4 regions of the Escherichia sp. XD33 genome follow, and region 2 is predicted to be linked to each of the others. Evidence: predicted binding sites of a transcription regulator. Region 2 holds the regulator's gene; each other region holds the start of a gene.
The links. Region 2 encodes Fur, which represses iron uptake genes when iron is present. Its sites were predicted from a motif close to ATAATAATGAGAACNACTATCAA; they were not measured.
Positions count from the first base shown of each region.

Region 1: the regulator Fur is predicted to act here: its motif matches at 2,423-2,445, upstream of sodA (superoxide dismutase [Mn]).
Region 3: the regulator Fur is predicted to act here: its motif matches at 2,719-2,741, upstream of exbB (tol-pal system-associated acyl-CoA thioesterase).
Region 4: the regulator Fur is predicted to act here: its motif matches at 2,618-2,640, upstream of gpmA (2,3-diphosphoglycerate-dependent phosphoglycerate mutase).

Region 1 covers NZ_JAENDM010000010.1:54,279-59,036, forward strand. The annotation lists gene rhaS (HTH-type transcriptional activator RhaS) at 1-280, shown strand, start outside; gene rhaR (HTH-type transcriptional activator RhaR) at 354-1,202, shown strand; gene rhaT (L-rhamnose/proton symporter RhaT) at 1,199-2,233, opposite strand; gene sodA (superoxide dismutase [Mn]) at 2,518-3,138, shown strand; gene kdgT (2-keto-3-deoxygluconate transporter) at 3,398-4,381, shown strand; gene yiiM (6-hydroxyaminopurine reductase) at 4,530-4,758, shown strand, end outside.
Region 2 covers NZ_JAENDM010000011.1:18,654-23,411, reverse strand. The annotation lists gene glnS (glutamine--tRNA ligase) at 1-1,012, shown strand, start outside; gene K0778_RS08855 (hypothetical protein) at 1,174-1,332, opposite strand; gene chiP (chitoporin) at 1,592-2,998, shown strand; gene chiQ (ChiQ/YbfN family lipoprotein) at 3,048-3,374, shown strand; gene fur (ferric iron uptake transcriptional regulator) at 3,458-3,904, opposite strand; gene uof (fur leader peptide) at 3,897-3,983, opposite strand; gene fldA (flavodoxin FldA) at 4,193-4,723, opposite strand.
Region 3 covers NZ_JAENDM010000031.1:13,792-18,549, reverse strand. The annotation lists gene yqhC (DNA-binding transcriptional regulator YqhC) at 1-525, shown strand, start outside; gene yghB (DedA family general envelope maintenance protein YghB) at 565-1,224, opposite strand; gene metC (cystathionine beta-lyase) at 1,364-2,551, opposite strand; gene exbB (tol-pal system-associated acyl-CoA thioesterase) at 2,803-3,537, shown strand; gene exbD (TonB system transport protein ExbD) at 3,544-3,969, shown strand; gene yghA (NADP(+)-dependent aldehyde reductase) at 4,241-4,758, opposite strand, start outside.
Region 4 covers NZ_JAENDM010000003.1:161,451-166,208, forward strand. The annotation lists gene galT (galactose-1-phosphate uridylyltransferase) at 1-279, shown strand, start outside; gene galK (galactokinase) at 283-1,431, shown strand; gene galM (galactose-1-epimerase) at 1,425-2,465, shown strand; gene gpmA (2,3-diphosphoglycerate-dependent phosphoglycerate mutase) at 2,667-3,419, shown strand; gene aroG (3-deoxy-7-phosphoheptulonate synthase AroG) at 3,577-4,629, opposite strand.

The DNA of each region.
Region 1 (4,758 bases), on a different contig from region 2:
TGAGGTGAATTGGGATGCCGTGGCGGATCAATTTTCTCTTTCACTGCGTACGCTACATCGGCAGCTTAAGCAGCAAACGGGACTGACGCCTCAGCGATACCTGAACCGCCTGCGACTGATGAAAGCCCGACATCTGCTACGCCACAGCGAGGCCAGCGTTACTGACATCGCCTATCGCTGTGGATTCAGCGACAGTAACCACTTTTCGACGCTTTTTCGCCGAGAGTTTAACTGGTCACCGCGTGATATTCGCCAGGGACGGGATGGCTTTCTGCAATAACGCGAATCTTCTCAACGTATTTGTACGCCATATTGCGAATAATCAACTTCGTTCTCTGGCCGAGGTAGCCACGGTGGCGCATCAGTTAAAACTTCTCAAAGATGATTTTTTTGCCAGCGACCAGCAGGCAGTCGCTGTGGCTGACCGTTATCCGCAAGATGTCTTTGCTGAACATACACATGATTTTTGTGAGCTGGTGATTGTCTGGCGCGGTAATGGCCTGCATGTACTCAACGATCGCCCTTATCGCATTACCCGTGGCGATCTCTTTTACATTCATGCTGACGATAAACACTCCTACGCTTCCGTTAACGATCTGGTTTTGCAGAATATTATTTATTGCCCGGAGCGTCTGAAGCTGAATCTTGACTGGCAGGGGGCGATTCCGGGATTTAACGCCAGCGCAGGGCAACCACACTGGCGCTTAGGTAGCATGGGGATGGCGCAGGCGCGGCAGGTTATCGGTCAGCTTGAGCATGAAAGTAGTCAGCATGTGCCGTTTGCTAACGAAATGGCTGAGTTGCTGTTCGGGCAGTTGGTGATGTTGCTGAATCGCCATCGTTACACCAGTGATTCGTTGCCGCCAACATCCAGCGAAACGTTGCTGGATAAGCTGATTACCCGGCTGGCGGCTAGCCTGAAAAGTCCCTTTGCGCTGGATAAATTTTGTGATGAGGCATCGTGCAGTGAGCGCGTTTTGCGTCAGCAATTTCGCCAGCAGACTGGAATGACCATCAATCAATATCTGCGACAGGTCAGAGTGTGTCATGCGCAATATCTTCTCCAGCATAGCCGCCTGTTAATCAGTGATATTTCGACCGAATGTGGCTTTGAAGATAGTAACTATTTTTCGGTGGTGTTTACCCGGGAAACCGGGATGACGCCCAGCCAGTGGCGTCATCTCAATTCGCAGAAAGATTAATTCGCCATGCCGATGCCGACGATGTTAGCGGCGACAATAATCACCACACAACCGAGGCTCAACACCGTTACCGGACGGCGTCCTGCATTGTTCCACTCTTTCAGCACCAGCCCGACGATACCGCCGCACAATACATAGAAACTCATATGCAGCATCCAACTGATGTAGTCATACTGCGCCGGAATGCGGGCGTGGCCCCAGGCATAGAAAAAGAATTGCAGATACCACATCAACCCGCCCAGTGTCGAGAGTAACACATTGTGAATGATCAGCGATTTTGCCAGCGAGAAGTCGGCTTTTAGCGACAAATCTTTCACTTTTGCCAGACGAATAAAACAGAAACCGAGGTTAATGATCGCGCCGCCGCCCATGATGACAACATAGCTTGGCAGAGCGACATACAGTGGATCGACGCCAAGTGCGGCAGCGGCTTCATGCATCGGTTTTGCGGCGTTCATCGCAAAGGACATCCCGGCAGAGAAAATGCCGCACATCACCGCCAGCACCAGCCCTTTTTTCAGATTGAACTCTTCGGCTTTAATGCCCATCTTGCGCTCTTTCAACTGCCCGGCGCGAGTTACAATCCCTACGCCAATCAGCGCCACCAGAACGCCGAGCAACGTCATGCGTCCGCCTTCGGTGCTAATCAACACATCGAAATTGCCGTTGATAATTGGCGTCATCAGCGTACCGACAATCAACGTAATGCCAATGGCGATGCCAATTCCCATCGACATGCCGAGATAACGCATGGTCAGGCCGTAGTTGATATTACCGATCCCCCACATAGCGCCGAACAGAAAAACAGGCAGTAGCGTAGAGAGACTAAACGAGCTGTAATACGCCCAGAAATTCGGTAGTAACAGGGCGCTGATGGCCCACGGCAGAATAATCCACGAAACAATCCCACCGACTGACCACATGGTTTCCCATGACCATTTTTTTACTTTTTTGAACGGAGCGTAAAAACAGGCTGCACTGGCCGCGCCGATCAAATGCCAAAATATCCCCATCGTAATCGCGTTACTCATCTTCTTATCCTCATCATTTTTCGTCGCGTCACATCTCCGACGAGATGAGTGTAAAAATCGTGCTGTCGATTAACCTTTCGCCTGTTGCCGCCGTTGTCGATTTACTGGCAATCACGGCATTAAGTGGGTGATTTGCTTCACATCTCGGGCATTTTCCTGCAAAACCATACCCTTACGAAAAGTACGGCATTGATAATCATTTTCAATATCATTTAATTAACTATAATGAACCAACTGCTTACGCGGCATTAACAATCGGCCGCCCGACAATACTGGAGATGAATATGAGCTATACCCTGCCATCCCTGCCGTATGCTTACGATGCCCTGGAACCGCACTTCGATAAGCAGACCATGGAAATCCACCACACCAAACACCATCAGACCTACGTAAACAACGCCAACGCGGCGCTGGAAAGCCTGCCAGAATTTGCCAACCTGCCGGTTGAAGAGCTGATCACCAAACTGGACCAGCTGCCAGCAGACAAGAAAACCGTACTGCGCAACAACGCTGGCGGTCACGCTAACCACAGCCTGTTCTGGAAAGGTCTGAAAAAAGGCACCACCCTGCAGGGTGACCTGAAAGCGGCTATCGAACGTGACTTCGGCTCCGTTGATAACTTCAAAGCAGAATTTGAAAAAGCGGCAGCTTCCCGCTTTGGTTCCGGCTGGGCATGGCTGGTGCTGAAAGGCGATAAACTGGCGGTGGTTTCTACTGCTAACCAGGATTCTCCGCTGATGGGTGAAGCTATTTCTGGCGCTTCCGGCTTCCCGATTATGGGCCTGGATGTGTGGGAACATGCTTACTACCTGAAATTCCAGAACCGCCGTCCGGACTACATTAAAGAGTTCTGGAACGTGGTGAACTGGGACGAAGCAGCGGCACGTTTTGCGGCGAAAAAATAATCATTTGCCGCCTGCTGCAATGAGGCGTATAGGCCGCATATCAGCTTAAAAAATGAACCATCGCCAACGGCGGTGGTTTTTTTGTGATCAATTTCAAAATAAAAACAATGATCCGATAAAAATAAAACAGCGTTTCAATTAATGTGGTTTTGATCACTTTTATTGATTAAATGAATGTCTATCTTCGTTTCCATCAACACTGATGCTCCATTGAGGAATTACGCATCAGCCCTTAAAAATATGCCGACAGGTGATGGAAATGCAGATAAAACGCTCGATTGAGAAAATCCCGGGGGGGATGATGCTCGTCCCGCTATTCCTTGGCGCACTGTGCCACACCTTCTCGCCGGGGGCGGGGAAATATTTTGGATCATTCACCAACGGGATGATTACCGGTACGGTGCCCATTCTGGCGGTGTGGTTTTTTTGCATGGGGGCGTCAATAAAATTAAGCGCGACGGGAACGGTACTGCGTAAATCCGGTACGCTGGTGGTAACTAAAATTGCCGTCGCGTGGGTGGTTGCGGCAATTGCCTCGCGTATTATTCCGGAACATGGTGTTGAAGTTGGATTCTTTGCCGGACTTTCAACGCTGGCGCTGGTGGCGGCGATGGATATGACCAATGGCGGACTTTACGCTTCCATCATGCAGCAGTACGGCACAAAAGAAGAAGCTGGGGCATTTGTGTTGATGTCGTTGGAGTCCGGGCCGCTCATGACGATGATTATTCTGGGCACTGCCGGGATTGCCTCGTTTGAACCGCATGTTTTCGTCGGCGCAGTATTACCGTTCCTGGTGGGCTTTGCCCTGGGGAACCTTGACCCTGAATTGCGAGAATTTTTCAGCAAAGCGGTGCAAACGCTGATTCCATTCTTTGCCTTCGCGCTGGGCAATACCATTGATTTGACTGTGATTGCCCAGACTGGTTTGCTGGGGATCCTGTTGGGTGTGGCAGTAATTATCGTGACCGGTATTCCGTTGATTATCGCCGATAAATTGATTGGCGGTGGCGATGGCACTGCCGGAATTGCCGCTTCCAGTTCCGCAGGGGCCGCGGTAGCGACACCTGTGCTGATTGCAGAAATGGTGCCTGCGTTTAAACCGATGGCTCCGGCAGCAACTTCGCTGGTAGCGACGGCGGTCATTGTGACTTCGATTCTGGTGCCAATTCTTACCTCTATCTGGTCACGTAAAGTCAAAGCCAGAGCAGCGAAAATCGAAATTTTAGGTACGGTGAAATAAACCTGCTTCCTTAATCCCCACAGCCGGATGAACTAACGTTCGTCCGGTTTGCTATTGAGTTCCTGCCTGGATACTTACCGCGAAAACAGCACGCCTGACATAAAATAAATATGGTCTAATGGGGAAATTTCTCGTGGAGAGGGAACAGATGCGATATCCGGTTGATGTATACACAGGCAAGATTCAGGCTTATCCCGAAGGCAAACCCAGCGCAATTGCTAAAATCCAGGTTGATGGTGAGTTGATGCTGACGGAGCTGGGGCTGGAAGGTGACGAGCAGGCGGAGAAAAAGGTTCACGGCGGGCCAGACAGAGCGCTGTGTCATTATCCTCGTGAGCATTATCTCTACTGGGCGCGGGAATTTCCGGAACAGGCGG
Region 2 (4,758 bases):
CAGCGATGCCCTGGAAGGTATTACGCACTCTCTGTGTACGCTTGAGTTCCAGGACAACCGTCGTCTGTACGACTGGGTACTGGACAACATCACGATTCCTGTTCACCCGCGCCAGTATGAGTTCTCGCGCCTGAATCTGGAATACACCGTGATGTCCAAGCGTAAGTTGAACCTGCTGGTGACCGACAAGCACGTTGAAGGCTGGGATGACCCGCGTATGCCGACCATTTCCGGTCTGCGTCGTCGTGGTTACACTGCGGCTTCTATTCGTGAGTTCTGCAAACGCATCGGCGTGACCAAGCAGGACAACACCATTGAGATGGCGTCGCTGGAATCCTGCATCCGTGAAGATCTCAACGAAAATGCGCCGCGCGCAATGGCGGTTATCGATCCGGTGAAACTGGTTATCGAAAACTATCAGGGCGAAGGCGAAATGGTTACCATGCCGAACCATCCGAACAAACCGGAAATGGGCAGCCGTCAGGTGCCGTTTAGCGGTGAGATTTGGATTGATCGCGCCGATTTCCGCGAAGAAGCTAACAAGCAGTACAAACGTCTGGTGCTGGGTAAAGAAGTGCGTCTGCGTAATGCTTATGTGATTAAGGCAGAACGCGTCGAGAAAGATGCCGAAGGTAATATCACCACCATCTTCTGTACTTATGACGCCGATACCTTAAGCAAAGATCCGGCAGATGGTCGTAAAGTCAAAGGTGTTATTCACTGGGTGAGCGCGGCACATGCGCTGCCGGTTGAAATCCGTTTGTATGACCGTCTGTTCAGCGTGCCTAACCCAGGTGCTGCGGATGATTTCCTGTCGGTGATTAACCCGGAATCGCTGGTGATCAAACAGGGCTTTGCTGAACCGTCGCTGAAAGATGCGGTTGCGGGTAAAGCATTCCAGTTTGAGCGTGAAGGTTACTTCTGCCTCGATAGCCGCCATTCTACGGCGGAAAAACCGGTATTTAACCGCACCGTTGGGCTGCGTGATACCTGGGCGAAAGTAGGCGAGTAATTTTAAGTTTCGCTATGCCGGATGGGGCGTTTACGTCGCATCCGGCAAGGAACAGACAAACAGTTTCAAACGCTAAATTGCCTGATGCGCTACGCTTATCAGGCCTACATGATCTCTGCAATATATTGAGTTTGCGTGCTTTTGTAGGCCGGATAAGGCGTTCACGCCGCATCCGGCAAGAAATATGCAAACAATCCAAAACGCCGCGCTCTGCGGCGTTTTTTCTGCTTTTCTTCGCGAATTAATTCCGCTTCGCAATTTATCCATAAAATAAATTTAAAATCACAAAACATAATTAAATAAAATGTAACCGCTTTCATCTTGCTGGAAATTCACGCTTTTATTCTTCTGCAAGCCTTTCAACCGCAAACTTAAGCCTTGTAACAAAAATCATCAAAATATGTGCGGTTGCTCATGTTCTTACATTCTGGTTACAGAAAGAGATTGATAATTCGCGTCGCGAAAAATAGTCTGTTCCTGTAGTCAGCGAGACTTTTCTCAACGCTACTTTTTTAATTTTTATTTTTTTTCGCTGTTCACCTTTGGTGCAGCAATTTATACGTCAAAGAGGATTAACCCATGCGTACGTTTAGTGGCAAACGTAGTACGCTGGCGCTGGCTATCGCCGGTGTTACAGCAATGTCGGGCTTTATGGCAATGCCGGAGGCTCGCGCCGAAGGATTCATCGACGATTCAACCTTAACCGGCGGTATATATTACTGGCAGCGTGAACGCGACCGTAAAGATGTTACCGACGGCGACAAATACAAAACCAACCTTTCTCACTCCACCTGGAATGCCAACCTCGATTTTCAGTCTGGTTATGCTGCTGATATGTTCGGCCTTGATATTGCCGCGTTTACGGCGATTGAAATGGCGGAAAACGGCGACAGCTCTCACCCGAACGAAATCGCGTTTTCAAAAAGTAATAAAGCCTATGACGAAGACTGGTCCGGCGACAAAAGCGGTATAAGCCTGTATAAAGCAGCGGCCAAATTTAAATACGGTCCGGTTTGGGCGAGGGCAGGTTATATTCAGCCAACCGGTCAGACGCTGTTAGCGCCTCACTGGAGCTTTATGCCGGGTACTTATCAGGGTGCGGAAGCCGGAGCGAATTTTGATTACGGCGATGCCGGTGCATTGAGTTTCTCCTACATGTGGACCAACGAATACAAAGCGCCGTGGCATCTGGAAATGGATGAGTTTTATCAGAACGATAAAACCACCAAAGTTGATTATCTGCACTCCCTTGGGGCGAAATACGACTTCAAAAATAACTTCGTACTGGAAGCGGCTTTTGGTCAGGCGGAAGGGTATATCGATCAATATTTTGCCAAAGCCAGCTACAAATTTGATATCGCCGGTAGCCCGTTAACCACCAGCTACCAGTTCTACGGTACCCGCGATAAAGTTGACGATCGCAGCGTCAACGACCTTTATGACGGCACCGCCTGGCTGCAGGCGTTGACCTTTGGTTACCGGGCGGCTGACGTAGTGGATTTGCGCCTCGAAGGCACCTGGGTTAAGGCTGACGGTCAGCAGGGATACTTCCTGCAACGTATGACTCCAACCTACGCTTCCTCAAACGGTCGCCTGGATATCTGGTGGGACAACCGTTCTGACTTCAACGCCAACGGCGAAAAAGCAGTCTTCTTCGGTGCGATGTATGACCTGAAAAACTGGAATCTTCCAGGCTTCGCCATCGGCGCTTCCTACGTTTACGCATGGGATGCTAAACCTGCGACCTGGCAGAGCAATCCGGATGCGTACTACGACAAAAACCGGACTATTGAAGAGTCTGCATACAGCCTGGATGCGGTCTATACCATTCAGGACGGTCGCGCCAAAGGCACGATGTTCAAACTGCACTTCACCGAATACGACAACCACTCCGACATCCCAAGCTGGGGCGGTGGTTACGGCAACATCTTCCAGGATGAGCGTGACGTAAAATTTATGGTAATCGCACCATTCACCATCTTCTGATGCCCGACGCGGCAGGTTTTGTGCCTGCCGCACGTTTGAGGAATTTGCTATGAAAAAACTGATTCTCATCGCCATGATGGCATCGGGGCTGGTAGCTTGTGCGCAATCAACCGCACCACAGGAAGACAGCCGTCTGAAAGAGGCATACAGCGCCTGTATCAACACCGCGCAAGGTTCGCCGGAAAAAATTGAAGCCTGCCAGAGCGTGTTAAACGTGCTGAAGAAAGAGAAACAACATCAGCAGTTTGCCGACCAGGAAAGTGTCCGCGTACTGGATTATCAGCAGTGTCTGCGTGCAACGCAAACCGGAAATGATCAGGCGGTGAAAGCCGATTGTGATAAGGTCTGGCAGGAAATTCGCAGTAATAACAAATAAGTGAGAGCTGTAACTCTCGCTTTTCTTATTTCCCTTGCATAAAAAAGCCAACCCGCAGGTTGGCTTTTCTCGTTCAGGCTGGCTTATTTGCCTTCGTGCGCGTGCTCATCTTCGCGGCAATCGCCTTCGGCACAGTGACCGTAAAGATAGAGACTGTGGTTAGTCAGGCGAATGCCATGTTTTGCGGCAATTTCACGCTGACGCGCTTCGATGGAATCATCACTAAATTCGATAACCTTGCCGCAGTCGAGGCAGATCAGGTGATCGTGGTGATGTTGCTGTGTCAGTTCAAATACGGATTTACCGCCTTCAAAATTGTGGCGGGTGACGATACCAGCGTCGTCAAACTGGTTCAGTACGCGATATACCGTAGCCAGACCAATTTCTTCACCCATATCGATCAGACGTTTGTATAAATCTTCCGCACTGACGTGATGGTTGTCCGGCTCCTGAAGAACTTCCAGGATTTTTAAACGAGGAAGCGTTACTTTCAGGCCAGCTTTCTTTAGGGCGGTATTGTTATCAGTCATGCGGAATCTGTCCTGTTACTAAGCGGTTCACTTCATTAGAAGAAGTGACAGAATTTGCTCTTGAGATAATGCGTATCATTATAGAATTGCCACGCCTAAATGAAAACCACAAGTCCCTGGCAAATATTGTTAATAAAAACGTGGCATAGCTTACATTTACAACGGCAAGGCCACTTGAACACCGGGACATTGTACAGGTACAACAGCAAAAGTTACAAATTTGTAGCAATTATTTTGATTGGCATTATCTATTAATACGGCGTAGACATGAGTCTACGCCGCATCACATCAGGCATTGAGAATTTCGTCGAGATGCAACTCTTCAGAAATCTGTTTAACCCATTTTTCTACACGTTCAGCGGTCAGTTCCGGCTGACGGTCTTCGTCGATAGCCAGACCGACAAAGTGGTCGTCATCTGCCAGACCTTTTGATGCTTCGAAATGATAGCCCGCAGTTGGCCAGTGACCAACGATGGTTGCACCGCGCGGTTCAATGATGTCGCGGATGGTGCCCAATGCGTCGCAGAAATATTCGGCGTAATCTTCCTGGTCACCACAACCAAACAGCGCAACCAGTTTGCCATTGAAATCAATCTCTTCGAGAGTCGGGAAGAAGTCATCCCAGTCACACTGCGCTTCGCCGTAATACCAGGTTGGGATGCCCAGCAGCAGAATGTCATAAGCTTCCAGATCTTCTTTGCTGCTTTTTGCAATGTCATGGACATCGGCAACGTCTTTACCAAGCTGTTTTTGAATCATTTTTGCGATATTTTCGGTATTACCGGTGTCGCTGCCGAAAAAGATGCCAGTGATAGCCATGAGTGAAATAACCTCTTGAAACTTATTGAAATGGG
Region 3 (4,758 bases), on a different contig from region 2:
GCAGCCAGCGGGATTAACTCCGCCACGTTATCAGAAGAGATTTTATGCGCGGCGGAGCGGTTACTCGACGTGATGGAGCGACCACTGGATGCGCGTATTCTCGGCAAACAGATCATCCGCGAAATTCTGTACTACGTGCTGACCGGACCTTGCGGCGGCGCGTTACTGGCGCTGGTCAGTCGCCAGACTCACTTCAGTCTGATTAGCCGCGTGCTGAAACGGATTGAGAATAAATACACCGAAAACCTGAGCGTCGAGCAACTGGCGGCAGAAGCCAACATGAGCGTATCGGCGTTCCACCATAATTTTAAGTCTGTCACCAGCACCTCGCCGTTGCAGTATTTGAAGAATTACCGTCTGCATAAGGCGCGGATGATGATCATCCATGACGGCATGAAGGCCAGCGCAGCAGCGATGCGCGTCGGCTATGAAAGCGCATCGCAATTTAGCCGTGAGTTTAAACGTTACTTCGGTGTGACGCCGGGGGAAGATGCGGCAAGAATGCGGGCGATGCAGGGGAATTAAATACGTTCCCGGTACAGCAACCGGGAACGGGGAAAATCGTCAGGCGTTACAGTATTTTTTTTTAATCACCACAAACAGCGTGCCTAACAAGCCAGCGGTTAACAAGGCAATTGGCAGGATCATCAGGAACGTCATTACCTGATCTTCATGGCGTTTAACGAACGGAATCATACTTAAGGCATAGCCAAAACTGGTTACCACGCTGACCCACAGCAATCCACTTAACCAGTTGAAAAACTGGAAGCGGCGGTTTGGCAGACCGGAAATTCCCGCCATGGTTGGCAGCAGCGTACGGACAAATGCAAGAAAACGTCCAGCCAGCAGCGCCAGCAGACCGTGGCGGTCAAACATGCAGGTGGCGCGCTGGTGATATTTAGCAGGAAGCTGTGCCAGCCAGCCTTTCACCGTTTTGGTATTCCCTAACCAGCGCCCCTGAATATAACTTAGCCAGCAGCCCAGACTTGCTGCGGCGGTCAGAATCGCAATCGTAGGCAGAAAATCCATAACCCCCTGGGCAATCAATGCGCCTGCCAGTATCAACAAGCTGTCGCCTGGCAAAAATGAGGCGGGCAGCAGGCCGTTTTCTAAAAACAGCGTGGCAAACATGACAAAGTAAACAACGCTAACAATATGAGGATCCGCCAGCGCGGCAAAGTCGTGTTGCCAGAGCGCAGCGATGATATCTTGAATAACAGCCATGGACTTTCCTGTGGAACAGCGTTTAAGCCTTTATCTGCCTATTGTACTCCTGATTCGTCCGGGACGCCTTGATCCCGGACGCAACAATTTAAGACTTTTCACAATTAAATGTCTGCAAAATTGTCCAAAAGTGGCAATGTTATACAATTCGCGCAAAACCGGCGTCCAGATCGGCAATCAGATCGTCGACATCTTCCAGACCAATATGCAGGCGAATCAAGGTCCCGCTAAAATCGATCTCGCCTTGTGGGCGAATGGCGGCGATATGTTCTGGTTGATTCGCCAGGATCAACGATTCATACCCGCCCCACGAGTAGGCCATGCTGAATAAACTGAAGTTATCCAGATAGTTCGCCAGCTCTTCATTACTGAGTTTTTTCTTAAGCACAAAGGAAAATAGCCCGCTGCTACCTGTAAAGTCTCGTTTCCAGAATTCGTGTCCTTTACTGCCAGGCAGAGCAGGGTGGTTAACTCGCGCTACTTGCGGATGTTCTGCCAGCCATTCAGCCACTTTCAGACTGCTTTCATGATGTTGACGCAAACGCACACCTAATGTGCGCAGGCCACGGCTGGTTATATAGGCGGTATCGGCATCGACCATCTGGCCCATCAGATAGGCGTTTTCCCGTAGCTGCTCCCAGCAACGGGCATTGCACACGGCAGTGCCAATCATCGCATCTGAATGCCCAACCAGATATTTGGTGGCGGCTTGAATAGAAACATCGATGCCAAAATCCAGCGCCTTAAACAGCACACCGGCTGCCCAGGTGTTGTCGATCATAATGATGGCATCCGGCACCACACTGCGTACGGCGGCAACAATCGCCGGAACGTCGTGGACTTCCATGGTGATGGAGCCTGGCGATTCCAGAAACACGATTTTAGTGTTTGGCTGCAGATGCTTAACGATATCGGCACCAATCAGCGGATCAAACCACGATGTCGTTACGCCCAGTTTGCTGAGGATTTTGCTACAGAAATCCTGACTCGGTTCATAGGCGGTGTTGGTCATCAACACATGATCGCCCTGTTCGACAAAAGCAAGAATGGAATTAGCAACCGCTGCCGCCCCGCAGGGAAATAGCGCGCAGCCTGCGCCACCTTCCAGTTCACACATCGCTTGTTGTAAGGAGAAATGGGTTAACGTTCCGCGCCGTCCATAGAACAACTCGCCATTGGCGCGATTGCGCGTCGCGTGCTTTTTGGCTTCCACACTGTCAAAGACCAGCGAAGAAGCGCGCTGAATCACGCTATTTACCGCGCCGAGAGTGTATTTTTTGCTGCGTCCTGCATTCACCAGTTGAGTATCAAGCTTTTTGTCCGCCATGTCGGGATTCCTGTTTTTATACGTCTGGATGTCTAAACTAGCATGAATATTCGCGGGCGCATCCTGAAGAATTGGCATAAAGCAGAAAATTTTCGCAAATGGCGTGCTGGTGACTTTTTTACTGCGTAAACGCAAGGAAAAGAAAGCAAAGGTACGGCAGTATGCAAATAGTAATGAGAACGACTATCAATTCGACGTCATTTTGATATTATTATGCGCAGATTTTGTGACTTGCGTCCTGGAGATACACAGTGGGTAATAATTTGATGCAGACGGACCTTTCCGTCTGGGGTATGTATCAGCACGCCGATATTGTCGTTAAGTGCGTGATGATTGGGCTTATTTTGGCCTCCGTAGTCACTTGGGCAATCTTCTTCAGTAAGAGCGTAGAATTCTTCAATCAGAAGCGTCGCCTTAAGCGCGAGCAGCAACTGCTGGCTGAAGCGCGTTCCTTAAACCAGGCCAACGATATCGCCGCTGATTTTGGTAGCAAAAGCTTAAGCCTGCATTTGCTCAATGAAGCGCAGAATGAGCTGGAACTGTCAGAAGGCAGCGACGATAACGAAGGTATTAAAGAACGTACCAGCTTCCGTCTGGAGCGTCGGGTCGCCGCAGTGGGTCGTCAAATGGGCCGCGGTAACGGCTATCTGGCAACCATCGGCGCGATTTCTCCGTTCGTTGGTCTGTTTGGTACGGTCTGGGGCATCATGAACAGCTTTATTGGTATCGCGCAAACGCAGACCACTAACCTGGCAGTCGTTGCGCCGGGTATCGCAGAAGCTCTGTTAGCAACGGCAATCGGCCTCGTGGCAGCGATTCCTGCGGTCGTTATCTATAACGTATTTGCACGCCAGATTGGCGGCTTTAAAGCGATGCTGGGTGATGTTGCAGCGCAGGTATTGTTGCTGCAAAGCCGTGACCTGGATCTGGAAGCCAGCGCCGCTGCGCATCCGGTTCGTGTCGCACAAAAATTACGCGCAGGATAATATCCGATGGCAATGCATCTTAACGAAAACCTCGACGATAACGGCGAAATGCATGATATCAACGTGACGCCGTTTATCGACGTGATGTTGGTTCTGCTGATTATCTTTATGGTGGCGGCACCGTTAGCGACGGTAGATGTGAAGGTGAACTTGCCTGCTTCTACCAGCACGCCGCAGCCGCGCCCGGAAAAACCGGTTTATCTGTCGGTGAAGGCAGACAACTCGATGTTTATCGGTAACGATCCGGTCACCGATGAAACAATGATTACGGCGTTGAATGCGTTAACCGAAGGCAAGAAAGACACCACCATCTTCTTCCGAGCGGACAAAACCGTCGATTACGAGACGTTGATGAAGGTAATGGATACGCTGCATCAGGCGGGTTACCTGAAGATAGGTCTGGTCGGCGAAGAAACCGCCAAAGCGAAGTAAAGTAGAATTGCCTGATGCGCTACGCTCATCAGGCCTACAAAATCTATTGCAACATGTTGAATCTTCGTGCGTTTGTAGGCCGGATAAGGCGTTCACGACGCATCCGGCATTAGGTGCTCAATGCCTGATGCGCTACGCTTATCAGGCCTACAAAATCTATTGCAACATGTTGAATCTTCATGCGTTTGTAGGCGGATAAGGCGTTTTCGCCACATCAGGTAAGAGTGAATTCACAATGATGCCCGGTTGCTTTTCACAACCGGGCATTTTTTTAACCTAAATGCTCGCCGCCGCACACGCCGTGCACTTCTGCGGTGACGTAGCTCGACTCCTGACTTGCCAGATAAACATATACAGGGGCCAGTTCCGCCGGTTGCCCCGCACGTTTCATCGGCGTTTGCTGACCAAACTGCGGGATCTTATCCTGCGTTTGTCCGCCGGAAATTTGCAGTGCTGTCCAGATCGGGCCTGGCGCGACAATATTCACCCGAATACCTTTCTCCGCGACCTGTTTTGCCAAGCCACGGCTGTAGTTCAGAATCGCCGCCTTCGTAGCCGCATAGTCCAGTAAATGCGGACTTGGCTGGTATGCCTGGATTGACGAAGTGGTGATGATACTTGCACCTTTCGGTAGCAGGGGGATCGCTTCCTGGGTTAGCCAGAACAGCGCGAAAACGTTAATGGCAAAGGTCTTTTGAAACTGTTCGCTGGTGAGGTCTGCAATATCCGGAATGGCAACCTGTTTCCCGGCGACCAGCGCCATAATATCCAGCCCGCCTAACGCCTTGT
Region 4 (4,758 bases), on a different contig from region 2:
CTGGCGTTGAAAAAGCTGACCAGTCGTTATGACAACCTCTTCCAGTGCTCCTTCCCCTACTCTATGGGCTGGCACGGCGCGCCATTTAATGGCGAAGAGAATCAACACTGGCAGCTGCACGCGCACTTTTATCCGCCTCTGCTGCGCTCCGCCACCGTACGTAAATTTATGGTTGGTTATGAAATGCTGGCAGAGACCCAGCGAGACCTGACCGCAGAACAGGCAGCAGAGCGTTTGCGCGCAGTCAGCGATATCCATTTTCGCGAATCCGGAGTGTAAGAAATGAGTCTGAAAGAAAAAACACAATCTCTGTTTGCCAACGCATTTGGCTACCCTGCCACTCACACCATTCAGGCGCCTGGCCGCGTGAATTTGATTGGTGAACACACCGACTACAACGACGGTTTCGTTCTGCCCTGCGCGATTGATTATCAAACCGTGATCAGTTGTGCACCACGCGATGACCGTAAAGTTCGCGTGATGGCAGCCGATTATGAAAATCAGCTCGACGAGTTTTCCCTCGATGCGCCCATTGTCGCACATGAAAACTATCAATGGGCTAACTACGTTCGTGGCGTGGTGAAACATCTGCAACTGCGTAACAACAGCTTCGGCGGCGTGGACATGGTGATCAGCGGCAATGTGCCGCAGGGTGCCGGGTTAAGTTCTTCCGCTTCACTGGAAGTCGCGGTCGGAACCGTATTGCAGCAGCTTTATCATCTGCCGCTGGACGGCGCACAAATCGCGCTTAACGGTCAGGAAGCAGAAAACCAGTTTGTAGGCTGTAACTGCGGGATCATGGATCAGCTAATTTCCGCGCTCGGCAAGAAAGATCATGCCTTGCTGATCGATTGCCGCTCACTGGGGACCAAAGCAGTTTCCATGCCCAAAGGTGTGGCTGTCGTCATCATCAACAGTAACTTCAAACGTACCCTGGTTGGCAGCGAATACAACACCCGTCGTGAACAGTGCGAAACCGGTGCGCGTTTCTTCCAGCAGCCAGCCCTGCGTGATGTCACCATTGAAGAGTTCAACGCTGTTGCGCATGAACTGGACCCGATCGTGGCAAAACGCGTGCGTCATATACTGACTGAAAACGCCCGCACCGTTGAAGCTGCCAGCGCGCTGGAGCAAGGCGACCTGAAACGTATGGGCGAGTTGATGGCGGAGTCTCATGCCTCTATGCGCGATGATTTCGAAATCACCGTGCCGCAAATTGACACTCTGGTAGAAATCGTCAAAGCTGTGATTGGCGACAAAGGTGGCGTACGCATGACCGGCGGCGGATTTGGCGGCTGTATCGTCGCGCTGATCCCGGAAGAGCTGGTGCCTGCCGTACAGCAAGCTGTCGCTGAACAATATGAAGCAAAAACAGGTATTAAAGAGACTTTTTACGTTTGTAAACCATCACAAGGAGCAGGACAGTGCTGAACGAAACTCCCGCACTGGCACCCGATGGTCAGCCGTACCGACTGTTAACTTTGCGTAACAACGCAGGGATGGTAGTCACGCTGATGGACTGGGGTGCGACTTTACTTTCCGCCCGTATTCCGCTTTCCGATGGCAGCGTCCGCGAGGCGCTGCTCGGCTGTGCCAGCCCGGAATGCTATCAGGATCAGGCCGCGTTTCTGGGGGCCTCTATTGGTCGTTATGCCAACCGTATCGCCAATAGCCGTTATACCTTTGACGGTGAAACCGTGACGCTTTCGCCAAGTCAGGGCGTTAACCAGCTGCACGGCGGGCCGGAAGGGTTCGACAAACGTCGCTGGCAGATTGTGAACCAGAACGATCGTCAGGTGCTGTTTGCCCTGAGTTCAGATGATGGTGATCAGGGCTTCCCGGGTAATCTCGGCGCGACGGTGCAATATCGTCTGACCGACGATAACCGTATCTCCATTACTTATCGCGCCACAGTTGATAAACCTTGCCCGGTGAATATGACTAATCACGTCTATTTCAATCTTGACGGCGAGCAGTCTGACGTGCGCAATCACAAGTTGCAGATTCTGGCGGACGAATATCTGCCGGTTGATGAAGGCGGCATTCCGCACGACGGCCTGAAATCTGTCGCCGGAACGTCTTTTGATTTCCGCAGCGCCAAAATCATCGCCAGTGAGTTTCTTGCCGACGACGATCAGCGCAAAGTGAAAGGTTACGATCACGCATTCTTGTTACAGGCCAAAGGCGATGGCAAGAAAGTGGCGGCGCATGTCTGGTCAGCAGATGAAAAATTGCAGCTGAAGGTCTACACCACCGCTCCGGCTCTGCAATTCTACTCCGGCAACTTCCTCGGCGGCACACCGTCGCGGGGAACCGAACCTTACGCCGACTGGCAAGGGCTGGCTCTGGAAAGCGAGTTTCTACCGGACAGCCCGAACCACCCTGAATGGCCGCAACCGGACTGCTTCCTGCGTCCTGGCGAAGAGTATTCCAGCCTGACGGAATATCAGTTTATTGCTGAGTAATGTTACGCCCTCGTCATGAGGGCTTTATCTCATATTGTTCAAATCACCAGCAAACACCGACATATTTGCAACTCAATATTCACAACAACCTTACACTGCGCCACTATTTTCGCTATGGTTATGCGTAAGCATTGCTGTTGCTTCGTCGCGGCAATATAATGAGAATTATTATCATTAAAAGATGATTTGAGGAGTAAGTATATGGCTGTAACTAAGCTGGTTCTGGTTCGTCATGGCGAAAGTCAGTGGAACAAAGAAAACCGTTTCACCGGTTGGTACGACGTGGATCTGTCTGAGAAAGGCGTAAGCGAAGCAAAAGCAGCAGGTAAGCTGCTGAAAGAGGAAGGTTACAGCTTTGACTTTGCTTACACTTCTGTGCTGAAACGCGCTATCCATACCCTGTGGAATGTGCTGGACGAACTGGATCAGGCATGGCTGCCCGTTGAGAAATCCTGGAAACTGAACGAACGTCACTACGGTGCATTGCAGGGTCTGAACAAAGCGGAAACTGCTGAAAAGTATGGCGACGAGCAGGTGAAACAGTGGCGTCGTGGTTTTGCAGTGACTCCGCCGGAACTGACTAAAGATGATGAGCGTTATCCGGGTCACGATCCGCGTTACGCGAAACTGAGCGAGAAAGAACTGCCGCTGACGGAAAGCCTGGCGCTGACCATTGACCGCGTGATCCCTTACTGGAATGAAACTATTCTGCCGCGTATGAAGAGCGGTGAGCGCGTGATCATCGCTGCACACGGTAACTCTTTACGTGCGCTGGTGAAATATCTTGATAACATGAGCGAAGAAGAGATTCTTGAGCTTAATATCCCGACTGGCGTGCCGCTGGTGTATGAGTTCGACGAGAATTTCAAACCGCTGAAACGCTATTATCTGGGTAATGCTGACGAGATCGCAGCGAAAGCAGCGGCGGTTGCAAACCAGGGTAAAGCGAAGTAAACGTCATTCGTTTAAAATGAGAAAGCCGACTGCAAGTGAGTCGGCTTTTTTGTTGCTAACAATGGAGCACATTGCCTGATGCGACGCTGCGCGACTTATCAGGCCTGTGGTGATTCATCGGATACGCCACTCTGACGGCGCATCCGACAATTAAACCTTACCCGCGACGCGCTTTTACTGCATTCGCCAGTTGACGTAACAGAGCATCGGTATCTTCCCAGCCGATGCAGGCATCGGTGATGCTCTTACCGTAGGCCAGCGGCTCCCCGCTCTCGAGGCTCTGATTGCCTTCCACCAGATGGCTTTCCACCATCACGCCAATAATGGCCTTTTCGCCACCGGCAATCTGCTGGCAAACGTCAGCACAAACATCCATCTGCTTTTTGAATTGTTTGGACGAGTTAGCATGGCTGAAATCGATCATCACCTGTGCTGGCAGGCCTGCTTTGTTCAGCCCTTCTTTCACTTCAGCAACGTGCTTCGCGCTGTAGTTAGGCTCTTTACCGCCGCGCAGAATGATATGGCAATCGCCGTTACCGCTGGTATTCACAATCGCCGAATGCCCCCATTTCGTTACGGACAGGAAGCAGTGCGGCGCACCGGCGGCATTAATGGCATCGATAGCCACTTTAATCGTACCGTCGGTGCCATTTTTGAAGCCGACCGGACAAGAAAGCCCTGATGCCAGTTCGCGGTGCACCTGCGATTCGGTGGTACGTGCGCCAATTGCGCCCCAGCTCATCAGGTCAGCGAGATATTGTGGGGTGATCATATCGAGAAACTCACCTGCCGCTGGCAGACCGCTGTCGTTAATATCAAGCAGCAATTTACGGGCTATACGCAGACCGTCGTTGATCTGGAAGCTATTATCCATATGCGGATCGTTAATCAGCCCTTTCCAGCCCACCGTGGTACGCGGCTTTTCAAAATAGACGCGCATTACGATTTCCAGCTCATCTTTCAGCTCTTCACGCAGCGCCAGCAAGCGAGTGGCATACTCTTTTGCCGCGACAGGATCATGAATTGAGCATGGGCCAATCACAACCAACAGGCGATCATCATTACCTTTCAGGATCTTATGGATCGCTTTTCGGGCATGGGCAACCGTATTCGCGGCATTTTCAGTAGCGGGGAATTTTTCCAGCAATGCGACAGGAGGAAGTAACTCTTTGATTTCTTTGATGCGTAAATCGTCGTTCTGATAATTCATGTCTGTTCCAGTGTTGCCATACTTATCTTAGTGAATGCAATACTTCCAATCTATATCTTCCGTCAGAATGTGTAAACGGGGTTTTACACTATGAACGGATTAATCCTGGAATTAGCAAGAAAAACGCCA